3 regions of the Luteibacter sp. CQ10 genome follow, and region 2 is predicted to be linked to each of the others. Evidence: predicted binding sites of a transcription regulator. Region 2 holds the regulator's gene; each other region holds the start of a gene.
The links. Region 2 encodes sigma-54, which starts transcription at its own class of promoters, with help from an activator protein. Its sites were predicted from a motif close to TGGCACGNGCNTTGC; they were not measured.
Positions count from the first base shown of each region.

Region 1: a site for sigma-54 is predicted at 3,856-3,870, ahead of fliD (flagellar filament capping protein FliD). Genes of this name have one in related genera too.
Region 3: a site for sigma-54 is predicted at 4,288-4,302, ahead of fliE (flagellar hook-basal body complex protein FliE). Genes of this name have one in related genera too.

Region 1 covers NZ_JAEUYM010000001.1:293,512-298,623, forward strand. The annotation lists gene flgK (flagellar hook-associated protein FlgK) at 1-755, shown strand, start outside; gene flgL (flagellar hook-associated protein FlgL) at 758-1,957, shown strand; gene JNG39_RS01450 (flagellin) at 2,373-3,818, shown strand; gene fliD (flagellar filament capping protein FliD) at 3,959-5,112, shown strand, end outside.
Region 2 covers NZ_JAEUYM010000001.1:4,433-9,544, forward strand. The annotation lists gene hprK (HPr(Ser) kinase/phosphatase) at 1-472, opposite strand, end outside; gene raiA (ribosome-associated translation inhibitor RaiA) at 589-936, opposite strand; gene JNG39_RS00035 (RNA polymerase factor sigma-54) at 1,060-2,535, opposite strand; gene lptB (LPS export ABC transporter ATP-binding protein) at 2,638-3,357, opposite strand; gene lptA (lipopolysaccharide transport periplasmic protein LptA) at 3,362-3,919, opposite strand; gene lptC (LPS export ABC transporter periplasmic protein LptC) at 3,930-4,529, opposite strand; gene JNG39_RS00055 (KdsC family phosphatase) at 4,526-5,074, opposite strand.
Region 3 covers NZ_JAEUYM010000001.1:301,287-306,398, reverse strand. The annotation lists gene fliI (flagellar protein export ATPase FliI) at 1-495, opposite strand, end outside; gene JNG39_RS01495 (flagellar assembly protein FliH) at 492-1,157, opposite strand; gene fliG (flagellar motor switch protein FliG) at 1,157-2,170, opposite strand; gene fliF (flagellar basal-body MS-ring/collar protein FliF) at 2,160-3,827, opposite strand; gene fliE (flagellar hook-basal body complex protein FliE) at 3,906-4,247, opposite strand; gene JNG39_RS01475 (sigma-54 dependent transcriptional regulator) at 4,417-5,112, opposite strand, start outside.

The DNA.
Region 1 (5,112 bases), 290 kb from region 2:
GTACCGGCAACCCCGGTCCGCCGGCCGATCCGATCGTGATCGACGGCCTGGCGATCACCGTGCCCGGCGGCACGCCGCAGGCCGGCGACAGTTTCCAGATCCAGCCGACGCGCAACGCGGCCTCGACGATCTCGGTGGCGATCTCCGACACCAACAAGATCGCCGCGTCCGGCCCGCTCGTCGCCACCAAATCGGCCAGCAACACGGGCAAGGGCGTGCTCGGCGGCCTCACCGTCACCGATATCAACGACGCGAACCTGAAAACGCCGGTGGTGATCCAGTTCACCTCGCCGACCACCTACACGATCAACGGCGGGGCGCCGCAGACCTATACCGACCCGGGCACCATCACGGGCAACGGCTGGACGCTAAAGCTTTCCGGTGCCCCGGCCGCTAACGACACGTTCAACGTGAATCCGGCGGCGTCGGCCAGCGGCGACAACGGCAACGCGCTCGCCCTGGCGAACGTGGCCACCAAGGGCGTGCTCGACAACGGCGTGACCACCGTGGGCAAGTCGTACAGCCAGCTGATCGCGCAGGTCGGCACGGCCGGTGCGCAGGCGAGCACGGCGCTCGACGCCCAGCAGAGCATCCTCGACCAGGCCACGGCCGCGCAGCAGAGCCTGTCGGGCGTGAACATGGACGAGGAAGCCTCGAACCTGCTGCGCTTCCAGCAGGCGTACGCCGCGTCGGCGCAGGTCATCACGACGGCGAACACGATCTTCGAATCCCTCCTGAGCGCGGTGCGAGGCTGATCATGCGAATTTCCACTTCCTGGGGGCAGCAGCAGGCCGTCAACTCGATGCTCAATCGCCAGTACGAGCTGTCGCAGACCCAGCTCGCGCTCGGCAACGGCAAGGCGATCCAGACGCCGGCGGACAATCCCGCCGCCGCCGCGCGCGCCGTCGACGTCAGTTCGGCCAGCGCGCAGAACGACCAGTACACCCGCAACATCCAGTCGGCTTCCAATCGTCTCGCGACCGAAGAGCAGTCGCTCTCGTCGGCGGGCGACATCCTCGATCGCATCCGTACGCTCACGCTCGAAGGCATGAACGGCACGCAGACCGACGAGTCGCGCAAGTCGATCGCGGCGGAACTCCGCCAGAACCTGAGCGCGCTGGCGAGCCTCGCCAACACGCGCGACGGGCAGGGCGAATACATCTTCGCCGGCAGCCGCACGTCGACGCAGCCGTTCACCGTCAGCGACTTGAGCGTCACGTACGGCGGCGACCAGAACCAGCGCATGGTCGCGGCCGCGCCGGGCATGCAGGTGGCCACGGGCGACGACGGCGATAGCGTGTTCATGGCGATCAAGGGCGGCAACGGCACGTTCACGACATCGGCCGGCACGACGAACACGGGCACGGCGGTGGTGCAGACCACGTCGGTCACCGACGCGAGCCAGTGGGACGGCAGAACCTATGGGGTCACGTTCACCTCGCCGACGACGTACGAGATCCACGACCTGACGGATCCCACGGCGCCGGTGGTGTCCACCGGCACCTATACGGGCGACTCGGGCGCGATCCAGTTCAAGGGCGCGCAGCTCAATCTCACCGGCACGCCGGCGACGGGCGATACCTTCACGGTGGCGCCATCGTCCAACCAGGACGTGTTCTCCAGCGTGGGCAACATCATCACCGCGCTGGAGGCTGGCGGTGGCGGCGGTGCCGCGATGAACAACCAGCTCAACGCGCAGCTGATGAACCTCGACCAGGTGCAGGGCAACTTCCTCAATACGCGCACGCAGATCGGCGCGCGCATGAACGTGCTCGACCAGCAGACCGACATCGGTTCGGACGCGAGCCTGCAATACAAGAGCACGCTGTCGGACCTGACCGAGCTGGATTACGCCAGCGCCACGAGCAAGTTCGCGCAACAGCAGTCGGCCTTGGATGTCGCGCAGCAGGCTTACGTGAAGATGCAGAATCTTTCGTTGTTCAACTATCTCAAGTAAGAGCCGATGTGACGTGCAGACATGCACGGGTTCACGGCGCTAGGTTCCTGCGTGCGCAGGAACGACGTGAGGCGATTAGGAAGGGGGCAGTAAAGCTTGTAGTCCGTCGTTCCTGCGAACGCAGGAACCCAGCGCCGGACGTCCGAGGTTGCGATCAAGGTCTCCTACGCGCTTTTTGCCGCAATACCACCCAATGACCCGAAAAATCCCCTAAACCCGCAGGAGATCATGCCGATACACCCCAAGACAGCGGCTGGGCAGGGCATTCCTCCCACACCCGCGTCAAAAAAACCTCTCAAGTTTCTCCCCGGCGTGCCGTAAACCTCTCTGAGGCGGAAGGCTTCCCTAACGGAACCCCGCCGGACTACGCCGCACCTATCCGGCCATTCGGTTCCGCTTAAAAAGGATCAATCCGATGTCTCTGACCATCAACACCAACATCTCGTCGCTGACCGCCCAGAACAACCTGAGCAAGTCGCAGAACAAGCTGTCTTCCGCCATCGAGCGCCTGTCGTCGGGCAACCGCATCAACAGCGCGAAGGACGACGCCGCCGGCCTCGCCATCTCCACCCGCTTCACCACCCAGATCAACGGTCTGGACCAGGCCGTCCGCAACGCCAACGACGGTATCTCGCTGGCCCAGACGACCGAGTCGGCCCTGGACGAGGTCACCAACAACCTGCAGCGCATCCGCGAACTCGCCGTGCAGTCGACCAACGCGTCGAACTCGGCCAGCGACCGCGCGGCGCTCGACGCCGAAGTGCAGCAGCGCCTGTCGGAAGTGACCCGTATCGCCACGCAGACCAACTTCAACGGCATGAAGGTGCTCGACGGCTCGTCGAAGAACCTCAGCTTCCAGGTCGGCGCCAACGTGGGTGAAGTGATCTCCGTCGGCCTGAACCAGGGCGTGAAGGCCAACCAGATCGGCCAGCTCGCCAGCGGCTCGATCGGTGGTTTCACCCCGGCCGCCGCCGCCACTGCCGGCACGACGACCGGTTCGGCCCTGCCGGCCAGCTTCGACTTCTCCGGCGGCAATGACTTCGACCTGACGGTCAACGGCAAGGCGGTCACGCTCAACACGAATACGACCAACGCCGCCGGCTTCGTTACCGCGTTGAACACGGCGCTGACGGCCGCTGGTGCGGGCGCCACCGCGTCGCAGGACGCTAACGGCAACCTCGTCCTGACCTCCTCGGGCACGGGCAAGGCTGCCACGGCTCCCACGGTGACGGGTGCCGGCGCCGCCGACCTGGGCACGCTGACCTCGGTCAACGGCCTCGACAAGGGCGACATCGCCCCGGTCACCCTCGGCGACGTCACGCTGCAGGTCGGCGACAACGCTGCGTTCAGCCTGAAGGGTACCTACAAGAGCGCCCAGGACCTCGCCGACGCGATCAACGCCAAGTCGGGTGACGGTATCAACGCCTACGTCGGCCAGAACGGCCAGGTGCAGTACGCCTCGGCGTCCGACGTGACCGTGGGCGGCACCACCGCCGACCTGACGGCCGCCGGCCTCACCGCCGGCAAGGTGGCGGTCTCCACGACCCAGACCCTCGCCGACTCCAGCGTGAAGACGGTCGATGGTGCCAACCAGACCATCGCCAGCGTCGACGCGGCCCTGCAGTCGATCTCCGACGTCCGCTCGGACCTCGGCGCGATCCAGAACCGCTTCGAGTCGACCATCTCCAACCTGCAGAACATCTCGCAGAACCTGACCTCGTCGCGCTCGGCCATCACCGACGCCGACTTCGCCCAGGAAACCGCGAACATGTCCTCGGCTCAGATCCTGCAGCAGGCCGGCGTGTCGGTGCTCGCCACCGCCAACCAGTCGCAGCAGATCGTCACCAAGCTCCTCGGTTAATCGACGAGCGCTACCGCCCCGGGGGCAACCCCGGGGTTGGCAGGGTAATTGCTTAGTTGTCTGCGGCGGCTTTCGGCAACGAAGCCGCCGTCGGCAAATTGGCGCCCCGGGCAGTGAGGCGTCTTCCCAAGGAGCACCTCATGGCCACCAGTCCCGTCAACCTCGGTTCGAGCTCGATCGACGTTCCGACCATCGTCAAGAACCTCGTCGCCAACAAGCGCGCGGCTCCCGACAAGGCGATCTCGGACAAGCTCAGCCAGAACAGCACGCAGATCTCCGCGGTCGGCAATTTCACCTCGTCGGTCACCGCGTTGCAGAGCGCGATCAAGTCGCTGACCGACGGCACGGCGTTCAAGACCCAGAAGGTGTCCGTCGGCGACGACGACGTGCTCGGCGCCACCACCGACACCGATGCCCAGCCGGGCAGCTACGACATCAAGATCACGCAGCTGGCCTCGGCGCAGAAGACCACCTCGTCCGCCTTCACCGACAGCAAGGCCACGGTCGGCACCGGCACCCTCACGATTTCCGTCGGCGACAAGACCCTGTCGCTGGACATCGACAGCACCAACAACACGCTCGAAACCGTTCGCGACATGATCAACAAGTCGTCGAGCAACCCCGGCGTGAGCGCGGCCATCGTCACCGGCAAGGACGGCGCGCATCTCGTGCTCTCCTCGAGCAGCACCGGCGCATCGAACGCCTTCACGGTGACCAGCAGCGGCGGCGACGGCAAGCTCGCCGCGCTCGATTTCGACCCGGCCACCGACGTGCCCACCGTCGCCGGCCAGGATGCCGAATTCACCATCGACGGCCTCGCCGCGAGCAGCCCGACCAACGTCGCCACCAAAGCGATCGACGGCGTCACCCTCACGCTCACCAAGATCGGCGAGAGCAAGCTCGACATCACCAACGATACGTCGGCCGTCACCACGGCCATGCAGAGCCTGGTGTCGTCGTACAACAGCTTCATCGGCACCTATCAACAGCTGACGAAGTACGATCCGACGAACCAGCAGGTCGGCGCCCTGATCGGCGACGCCACCGTGTCGTCCATCAAGAGCCAGATCTCGACCTTGCTAGGCAAGCAGTTCACGGGCAATGCGCCCGGTCCGACGTCGTTGAGCAACCTCGGCGTATCGTTCCAGACCGACGGCACGCTCGCGCTGGACACGACCAAGCTCACCAAGGCGCTGACGGACAATCCGAAGGAAACGCAGGACCTGCTCAGCGGCACGGACGGCATCGCGCCCACGCTGGACAAGCTCATCACGAGCTGGACGTCGACCACCGG
Region 2 (5,112 bases):
CGCCGGTGATGAGCACGCCGATCGAGAACACCTCAAGGAACACGCCGTGCAGGGTGACCCGCGGCGCGAGCGTGCGCGCCAGGTGGTACTGCAGGTAGGTGAGCAGTTCATGCCCGCGCTTGGTGCTCTGCCATAGCGGGGTGTCGGTTTCCTCGGCCACCTCGCGCAGGTCGGCGGGAATCGACTGCTCCTTGGTGACGATGAGCGCCACCGGCTGGTAGGCGGCGATCTTGTGGATGGCCTCCCAGCGCTGGCGCGAGTCGAGGCCGTCGAGGAAGTTGAGTTCCTCGGTGCCGATGATCTGCACCTTGTTGGGGTAGATCACGTTGAGGTAGCCCACCAGCGACGGGCGGCGGCTCTGTTTGGCGTTGGTTTCGAGCACGCGCGCCTCGCCGCGCATGCCCGCGACCCAGCGCAGCGCCATGCGCTCGTGCACGCCGTCGAAGAGTTGTCTGGCGGTCAGCCGGTCCACGCGATGGTCCCAATGAGGAAAACGAAGCCGGCGCAGGGCACCGGCTGAGTGGGTATTGTGCCATCAAGCATGGAATCGGTCCGCCCGGGAGGGCCGGGGCGGACCGGAAAGCCGGGTCAGGTCGCGGCGCGGGCCTCGCGGACCTCGGCGTTATGGTGGTCCTTGAGCTTTTCCTTGTGCTTCTTCAACTGGTCGGCGAGCTTGGAGACCATTTCGTCGATGGCCGCGTACATGCGGTCGCCGAGGGCGCCGTCCTCGAGCCGGGCGTGGCCCTCGGCGTGGAGGCGGGTGCCGGAACAGTGCAGGGTGCCGCCGGCCTTGTGCTCGGCCTTGTCGACGCTGAGCACGACGTCGAGGGCGGTGATGTTGTCGAAAAGGCGTTCGAAGCGGCCGATTTGCTGTTCCACGCGCTCGCGCAGGGCGGGGGTGATCTGGATGTGCTGGCCGCTGACCTGGATTTGCATGACGCCTCCTTCTTGCTGAGGGTGCCGCCGTGGGGCGGCGAGAGCGGATGCGGCGGGGATGCCGCGTCCTTCAAAGCATTCCGATGAGACCTATGACCTCCGTGGGGGTTCCCGGGAGCCCGTTCAACCGGCGCGTACGCGCTCGCTCGAACTGGGGATGCGCAGTGCCTCTCGATACTTGGCCACCGTACGGCGGGCGACCTGAATACCGCGTCGATGAAGCTCCTCCGCGAGGGCCTGGTCGGACAGCGGCCGGCGCGCGTCCTCGGCGCCGATGAGCTTGCGCAGCATGGCCTGGATGGCCGTGGCCGACGCGCTGCCGCCGTCTTCCGTGGCGACGCCGCTGGAGAAGAAATGCTTGAGCTCGAACGTGCCGCGCGGCGTGTGCATGTACTTGCGCGTGGTCACGCGGGAGATCGTGGATTCGTGCATGCCCACCTCCTCGGCCACTTCGCGCAAGACCAGCGGGTGCATGGCTTCGGGGCCGTAATCGAGGAACGCGCTCTGCCGGCGGACGATGGCCTCGGCGACCTTGGTGAGCGTTTCCGCGCGCGATTGCAGGCTCTTCAGCAGCCAGCGGGCTTCCTGGAGCTGGCCTTTCATCCAGGTGGCATCGTCGCCGCGCGCACGGGCGATGAGGCTGCAATAGTGCTGGTTGAGGCCCAGGCGGGGCTGCGCGTCGGGATTGAGGCTCACCTTCCAGCGGCCGTTCTCGCGCCGGGCGTAGACGTCGGGCGCGACGTACTCCACGGGCGTGGCGTCGAGCGCGGCGCCCGGGCGAGGGTCGAGGGTGCGGATGAGCGCCGCGGCGGCGGCGACCTCGTCTTCGGCGGCCTTCAGCTTGCGCGCGATGCGGGCGATGTCGTTGCGCGCGAGCAATTCGAGTTCGTCGTTGACCACGCGCAAGGCCAGCGCCCGGTGCGGCGTATCGGGAGAGAACTGCGAAAGCTGGCAGGCGAGGCAATCGCGCAGGTCGAGACTGGCGATGCCGGTGGGATCGAAGCGCTGGACGCGCTGGCGTACGGACTCGATGGCTTCACCGCTCGCGCCCAGTTCGGCGGGCAGGGCCGAGGCCACGGCTTCGACGCCGTCGCGCAGGTAACCGTCTTCGTCGAGCGCATGGATGATCGCCATGGCGATGGCATGATCGCGCGGCGAGAACTGCGAGAGATTGAGCTGCCACTCCAGGTGCTGCTGGAGGCTTTCCGGCGCGGCGTTCTGGGGTTCGAGGCCATCGTCGTCGCCGCCGGCGCCGCGCGACGACGCTCCGCCGTAGTCGCCCGCCTCGCCCTGGAAGCGATCGTCGTCCCAGTCGGGGGTGAGATCTTCGGCCGGGGCGGTGGCGTTGTCTTCTTCTTTCGAGGCCTTGGCCGGCGTTTCGTTGCGCAGCGGGAATTCCGGCGCGTCGAAGGCTTCGGTCTCGGATTCCGCCTCGGACTCGGCATCTTCGGCGAACTCGAGCAGCGGATTGCCTTCCGCGATCTGGCGGAGTTCCGCTTCGAGCTCGAGCTGCGACAACTGGAGCAGGCGGATGGCCTGCTGGAGTTGCGGCGTCAGCGTCAGCTGCTGGTTGAGGCGAAACTGAAGTCCGGGTTTCATGCCGTTGTTGCTCGGGATACCGAATCCATCCTACCCCCTACCGGGCCGACCCTACCACCGTCCCACCCGGCTCAGGCCGGGCGACGGGGCAATTCCGTGACGTCAGATGCGGAATTCACGGCCCAGATACACCTCGCGCACCTTTTCGTCGGCGAGGATGTGCTGCGGCGTGCCCCGGGACAGCACCACGCCGTCGTTGAGGATGTAGGCCCGATCGCAGATGCCCAGCGTCTCGCGCACGTTGTGGTCGGTGATCAGCACGCCGATGCCGCGCTCCTTCAGGTGGCGGACGATGCGCTGGATCTCGCCGACGGAGATCGGATCGACGCCGGCGAAGGGCTCGTCCAGCAGCATGTAGCGCGGGCGTGCCGCCAGGGCGCGGGCGATTTCCACGCGGCGGCGCTCGCCGCCGGACAGGCTGATGCCTTTCTGCTCGGCGATGTGGGTGATCTTCAGCTCGTCGAGCAGGCTTTCCAGTTCGTCCTCGCGTTGCTTTTGCGTCATGCCTTCGCGCAGCTCGAGCACGGCGAGGATGTTGTCGGCGACGCTGAGGCGGCGGAACACCGAGGCCTCCTGCGGCAGGTAGCCGATGCCGAGCTTGGCGCGGGCATGCATGGGCAGGCCGGTGATGTCCTGCTGGTCGAGCTTGATCGAGCCGCCGTCGGCCTGGATCAGGCCCACCACCATGTAGAAGCAGGTGGTCTTGCCGGCGCCGTTCGGGCCGAGCAGGCCCACCACCTCACCTTCGCGGATGGAAAAGGCGAAATCGCGAACCACCTGGCGCGCGCGGAAGCGCTTCTGCAGGCCTTGGGCTGAAAGCATCGTGTCAGGGCTTCTTCGGTTGGGCGGCAGGCGCGGCCGGCGCGGCGGCGGGTTGCTGTTGTTTCGGCTGGAAGATCATGTGCACGGGGGCGGAGCCGTTGCTCTCGCCGGTCATCGTGCTGTTGGCCGTGTTGTAGGTGAGCTTGTCGCCGTTGCTCTGGTTGAGCTTCTTGCGGTCGGCCGGATCGACTTCCTTTTCGACGTGGGCATGCCCGGTGAGTACGGCGAAATCCTGGTCGGCCTTGTAGTCGATGGTGTCGGCGTTTCCGCGCATCCACAGGTTCTGTTCGTCCTGCTGCTGGATGTGGGCGTTTCCTTCGACGATGACGCGGGTGAGCTGGTTGTCGCCGTCGAGGTAACCGGTGGCCTTGTTGCCGGTGACTTTCATCGTGCCCTGGGTGAGCACCACGTTGCCGGTCCAGATGACCTTGCCGGGCTCCTTGCCGTTCGGCTGCTGCTGCGTGCCGTCGAAGGAGGTGGAGTCGACGTGGATCTGCTCGTTGCGATCGGACTGCTTGGCGATCGCGGGCACGCTCGCCAGGAGCCCCACGCCGAGCGCCACGAGGAGAGCCTTAGCGCTTGCGCGGCTGGTAGACGGTGTGGACTGCATCGAGGAGCTCCAGGTGCTTGGAATCGAGGTTGGCGCGCATGCCGACGCCATCCATTGTAGAGGTTCCCTGAACGATACGCGCCGCCTCGGCGGTTTCCAGGCGGTTTTCCTTCGGCCACGCGGTGACCTCGGAGGTATCGATGCTGGCGGGCGGGTTGGTCAGGAAGGCGACGCGGTCCATGTGCACCTTGCCCTGCAGCTTCAGCAGGCTGCCGTCCTTGTTCACCCAGCCGTATTGGGAGTGGCCCTTCCACGGCGGGCTGGTGGGGTCCTTGACGGAGGGCAGCACGAAATCGGGGGAGTTGATGTAAAGCGAATCGTCGCCTTCGCGCCGTTCCAGGTGTGGCGCGATCAGCACGAAGGCGAGCTTGCCGTCCTCGTTGAAGGAGTCGAGGTGGAAGTTGGTGAGCACGTAGCCGGAGCGCGGCGGGCCGACGAAATCCTGGACTTTCTTCTCGGGAGCGACCCAGTAATAGAGCAGCACGCTGACACCCAGGGCGGCGGCGAGGGCGCCGGCAACGCTCGTGGCGCTGCGGTCGCGGAACAGGTTGAACACGCTCACAGCCAGCGGTCCCGCTCGGCCTCGGCCTTGCCCTGGGCGGCGAGGATCGCGTCGGCCACCTCGCGCGCGGCACCGAAGCCGCCGGACAGGCGGGTGCGCCAGTGCGCGCGTTCGGCGACCCAGGGATGGGCATTGGCCACGGCCACGGCCAGGCCGCAGATGCCCATGGCGGGCAGGTCGGGCAGGTCGTCGCCGACGAAGGCGGCCTGCTCGGGCGTGAGGCGCAGGGCGTCGACGAGTTCGGTCAGGCAGGCGCGTTTGTCCTTCTGGCCCTGGTAGACGTGCTGGATGCCGAGTTCTTCGGCTCGCAGCGACACCGGGTGGCTGATGCGCGCGGTGATGATCGCGACCTTGACGCCGTTTTCCTGGAGGCGTTTCAGGCCGAGGCCGTCGTGCACGTGGAAGACCTTGGTCTCGCGACCGTCCTCGGCGTACCACAGGCGACCGTCGGTGAGGGTGCCGTCCACGTCGAACACCACCACGCGCACGCGGGCGGCGCGCTCGAGGACGTCGGCGGAGAGGTCGGAATAGTGCGTATAGGCCATGGGGACGGATCTGGGGGCGGAGGGCCGGGCGGGGAAGG
Region 3 (5,112 bases), 300 kb from region 2:
CAGCGAATTGATGGCGCGCACGCCCGTGTCCAGCGGCGTGTCGATCGGCTGGCGCATCATCGGGTTGATCGGATCGCGACGCAACGGCGCGCGATCGCGCGCCAGCAAGGGTCCCTGCCCGTCCAGCGGCATGCCGTCCGGACCGATCACACGGCCCAGCAGCGAGTCGCCCACGGGGACGCCCGATACCGCGGCCACGGGGGTCACCCGCGCGTTCGGCAATACGCCATGCATTTCGCCGGTGGGCATGAGCAGCAGGCGGCCGTCGGAAAAACCGACCACCTCGGTTTCCAGTTGCTTGCCGTCCGCGGCGGCGACCATGCAGCGCGCGCCCACGGGCGCCTCGCAACCGACGGCCTCCAGCGTGAGTCCGACCACGCGGCGCAGCTTGCCCTCGGCCTGCAGCGGGCGCACGCGGGCGGCGTTGGCCGCTTGCGCCGACAGCGCCTCGCGCCAGTGCGCGTTGCGAGCGGCGAGGTGCGATTCGGCATTCACGGCGCGTCGTCCGCGACGGGTTCGCCGTCTTCGACCGGCGATACGAGCACGCTGTCGACCACGGCGGCCAGGCGCGTGCGCACGCGCGCGTCGAGGCGGGAGTGCTCGCTTTCCAGGCGCACGTCGCCACGCTCGAGCGCCGCGTCGTCGATCACCGTGCCTTCGTGATCGAGCGACGAGCGATGCTCGCGCACGATGGCGGCATCGGCGGGATGCAGGTGGATCTTCAGGTGGCGCGTGGCGGCGGGCAAGGCATCCACGGCCTGGCGCACCACCTCGACGATCTTCTCCGGGCGCGTGGCGATCTCGTAACCCAGCACCCGCTCGGCGATCACCGTCGCCAGCGCGGCGAGATCGGCCGCGACCTCGTGGTCCAGGTCGGCGAAGGGGCGCTGCATGGCCTCGATGAGCGCGTCGATGCGCGCGACCTGCGCGGTGAGTTCGCGCTTGGCCATGGCCCGGCCTTCGGCCAGTCCTGCGTTGAAACCCTCTTCACGGGCCTGGCGTTCGATCGCCTCGATCTCGGCCACGGTCGGACGCTGGGGGCCCTGGTCTTCCTGCTCGTCGTCGGCGGGCTGCGGCTCCGGGGCGCCCACCACGGGCAGCTCCCAGCGCTCGAAGCGTTCGACGCGTTCGCGGGAAAGGATGGACGTGAGGCTCATCAGACGAACTCGTCGCCGCCGCCGGCGAGATTGATCTGGCCGGCGTCAGCAAGACGGCGCGCGGTGGCAAGCACTTCCTTCTGCGCCGCGTCCACTTCGGACAGGCGGACCGGCCCCTTCACCTCGAGGTCGTCGCGCAGCATGTCGGCGGCACGCTTGGACATGTTGGCGAAGATCTTCTCGCGAATGGCCGCATCGGCGCCCTTGAGCGCGGTGATGAGGCGCGCCGACGGCACTTCGCGCAGCAGCGTCTGCATGCTGCGGTCGTCGATCTCGGCCAGGTCGTCGAACACGAACATGAGCTCTTCGATGCGCTCGCCCAGGGCCGAGTCGATGCCGCGGATCGTGCTCATCAGCTCGGCTTCCTTCGCGGTTTCCATGGCGTTGAGGATGTTCGCCGCGGCCTTGAGGCCGCCGACGGTGGCCGACTTCAGCTTGTTGGAATTGCCGGAGAACTGGCGCTCCATGATTTCGTCCAGCTCGTTGAGCGCATGCGGCTGCACGCCGTCGAGCGTCGCCACGCGCATCACCACGTCGCTGCGCGTGCGCGCCGGCAGATAGCCGATCACTTCGGCGGCCTGGTCGGGCTCGAGGTGTGCCAGCACCAGCGCGATGATCTGCGGATGCTCCTGGCCCACCATCTCGGCGATGGCGCGACTCTCCATCCACTTGAGCGATTCCAGGCCCTTGCTGCTGCGGCCCAGGAGGATGCGGTCGATAAGGCCGCCGGCCTTGTTCTCGCCCAGCGCGTTGACCAGGATGCGGCGGATGTACTCCTCCGTGCCGACGCCGATGGCGGTGTGCTGGCCGGCGTCTTCCTGCAACTGCGTGAGCACCAGTTCCACCTGCTCGCGCGAGACGCTTTTCAACGCCGCCATCGCCGTACCGACGGCCTGCACTTCACGCGCGCCGAGGTGCTTGAGGATCGAGGCCGCGTCGTCTTCGCCCAGGGTGAGCAGCAGCACGGCGGCTTTCTGCGCGCCGGTGAGGGCTTCTTTCATGTCAGTCGCCATCGGCGCCCACCCAGCTCTTCACGACTTGCGCGATCTGTTTCGGGTTTTCGGCGGCCATGCGCTTGGCGAGGCCCACCTTCTGTTCGTACGCGAGCAACTGCGGCGAGCCGATCTGCGGCTGCGCGGTGGCGGTGACGCGGTCGGGCGTCATGTCGTCGTCGTCCACCATCACCGACACCGTGGGCATCGGACCGGCCAGCGCGACGTTGTTCATCGCGATCGGCGCCGGTTTCAACAGGCCCTTGAGCATCGGACGCAACACGAAGAAGCCGACCACCAGGGCCACCATCACGCCCAGGCCCTGCTTGATGAGGTCGAGCATGCCGGGACGCTCCCAGAACGGCGTGCCCGTGGGCTCGACGTCGGCCACCGCGCCGCGGAACGGCTCGTTGATGACGCTGACGCTGTCGCCGCGCGAGGCGCTGAAGCCCACGGCGTTCTTGGTGAGGTCGGTGAGGCGGGTGAGTTCTTCCGGGGTGAAGGGCACGCTGCTCGGCTTGCCGTCCTTGCCGATCACCTGCTTGTTGTCGACTACCACGGCCACGGTGAGTCGCGCGACCTTGCCGGCCGGATCGGTCACGTGGCTGACGGTGCGATCCAGTTCGTAATTGCGCGTGGCGCTCTGCGAATTCTGCGTCGGCGTCTGCGCGGTCTGCTGCGTGGCGGCCTGCGCACCCGGCTTGGCCGCGTTGGCATTGCCCGGATTCGCGGCGGTGGCGTTGCCGCCGGTGTTCGGCGGCTGGTTGCTCAGCGCGCCGGGCACACCGCCCTGGTTGGCCGCGTCGGTGCGCGTTTCGCTGCTGGTCTGCTCGCTGCGCAGCGCGGGGTTGTCGTGGTTGAAGGTTTCGCTGGCCTTCTCGGTCTGCGAGAAGTCGAGATCGGCGAATACCTGCGCGCGCACCTTGCCCGCGCCCACCAGCGGCGTGAGGAGGTCTTCCACGCGCTGCGTATACGTGGCCTCGATGCGGTTGGAAAGACGCATGCGGCTGTCGCCGATGGCCATCGCGCTGTCCGGATCGCTCACGGTCAGCAGGTTGCCCGTCTGGTCGATGACGGATACCTGGCGCGTATCCAGGCCCGGCACGCTGGCGGCGATCAGGTGCACGATGGCGGCCACCTGGCCCTGGTCGAGCTGGCGGCCCGGATACAGCGTGACCACCACCGACGCGCTGGCCGGCTTGTTGTCGCGGATGAACGCCGACGGCTTGGGCATCGCCAGGTGCACGCGTGCCGCGCGCACCGACTGCAGGCCGGCGATCGTGGAGGAAAGATCGTTCTCCAGCATCGACTGGTAGCGCGCTCGCTCGGCCATGTCGCTCATGCCGAACGGCGAATCGGAAGCCGGGATGGTGTTGGCGGCGTTACCCTGCGGCAGGCCCTGTCCCGCCAGTTTCAGGCGCACGCCGGCCACGTCGGCGGCGGGCACGAAAATCGAGCTGCCGTCGGCGCTGAGCGTATAGGGCGTGTTGGCGCTCTGCAGGGCCTGGGTGACGGCGGCGGCGTCCTTTTGCTCGAGGCCGCCGTAGAGCAGGCCGTAGTTCGGCGCACGCGACCACATCACGGCGGCGATGCCGATGGCGACCGCGGCGGCGATGCCGGCCAGCATGAACAACTGTCGTGCCGCGGGCGTCTGCGCGAGGGACTTCAGCGAGTCCATGCGCGTTGCCGTGCCGCTTTCCGTGGTAGCTACGCCGTTATCGGCCATGGTTCGGGCTCAATCGATTCGTGGGGTCGATCAGATCGACATGTTCATGATGTCTTTGTACGCATCGACGAACTTGTTGCGTACTTCGGTCATGGCGCGAAAGCCGAGATCGGCTCGCTGGCCCTGGATCATCACCTGCGCGAGGTCGACCTGGGGGTCGCCGCGCTCGAACGCGCTGGAGAGTTTTTCCGCCTTGTCCTGCGCTTTCGCCACGCCGTCGATGGATTGCTTCAGCACGTCGCCGAAGCTGCCCTTGCCGACCGGCGTCGTTTCGTTGCCCAGGCCGCCGACGCCGCGGATCGCGGGCATCTCGGTCTGCGCGCTGATGCGGCGCATCTGGGACAGGAGGTTGTTGACGTCGATCGTGCTCATGACGGTTTTCCAACGCGGTATCGGACTTATGGCACTCGATGCACGAGGTGTGCCAACCGGGAAGGTCTTCGCGAATCCGTTCGCCGATACGATCGGCTCCCACCCCATCGGCGGAAGCGTGGCTACCGGAGGGGTGGGAGCGGACCGTGTCCGCGAATCCCGCGGAGCATCAACCCGCCTGCGCCGCCTCGGACAGACCGTACTTGCGCAGCTTCTCCACCAGCGTCGTACGCTGCACGCGCAGCAGCTTGGCCGCATGGGCCACCACGCCGTTGGCCGAGTCCAGCGCCTGGCGGATCAACCCGATCTCGATGCCGGCGAGGTGATCCTTCAGGTCGAGGCCGCCCTGCGGCAGCACCGAGGGATCGCCGTCGTTGGCGCCGAGGGCCGTGAAGCTTTCGGTCACTTCCGGCTCGGCTTCCATCATCGCGATGAGGGCGGCACCGGACACCTCTTCCAGCGGCGCGGCACCGCGGTATTTTTCCGGCAGGTCGGCGGCACGCACGTCACCGTGCGGCATGAGGATGGCCATGCGCTCGACGAGGTTCGACAGTTCACGCACGTTGCCCGGCCAGCCGTGGCGGCAAAGGGCGTTCATCGCGCCGGGCGAGAAGCGCACCGACGACAGGCCGCGCTGGACCAGGCGCTGGTTGAATTCACCGATGAGCGCCGGCAGGTCTTCCAGGCGCTGGCGCAGCGGCGGCATCTCCAGCGGAAACACCGACAGGCGGTAATAGAGGTCTTCGCGGAAGCCGCCACGCTCGATGGCTTCCTCGAGATTGCGATGGGTGGCCGCGATGATGCGCACGTCGCAGCGCTGCGGACGGTTGCCGCCCACGCGCTCGAAGACGCGCTCCTGCAGCAC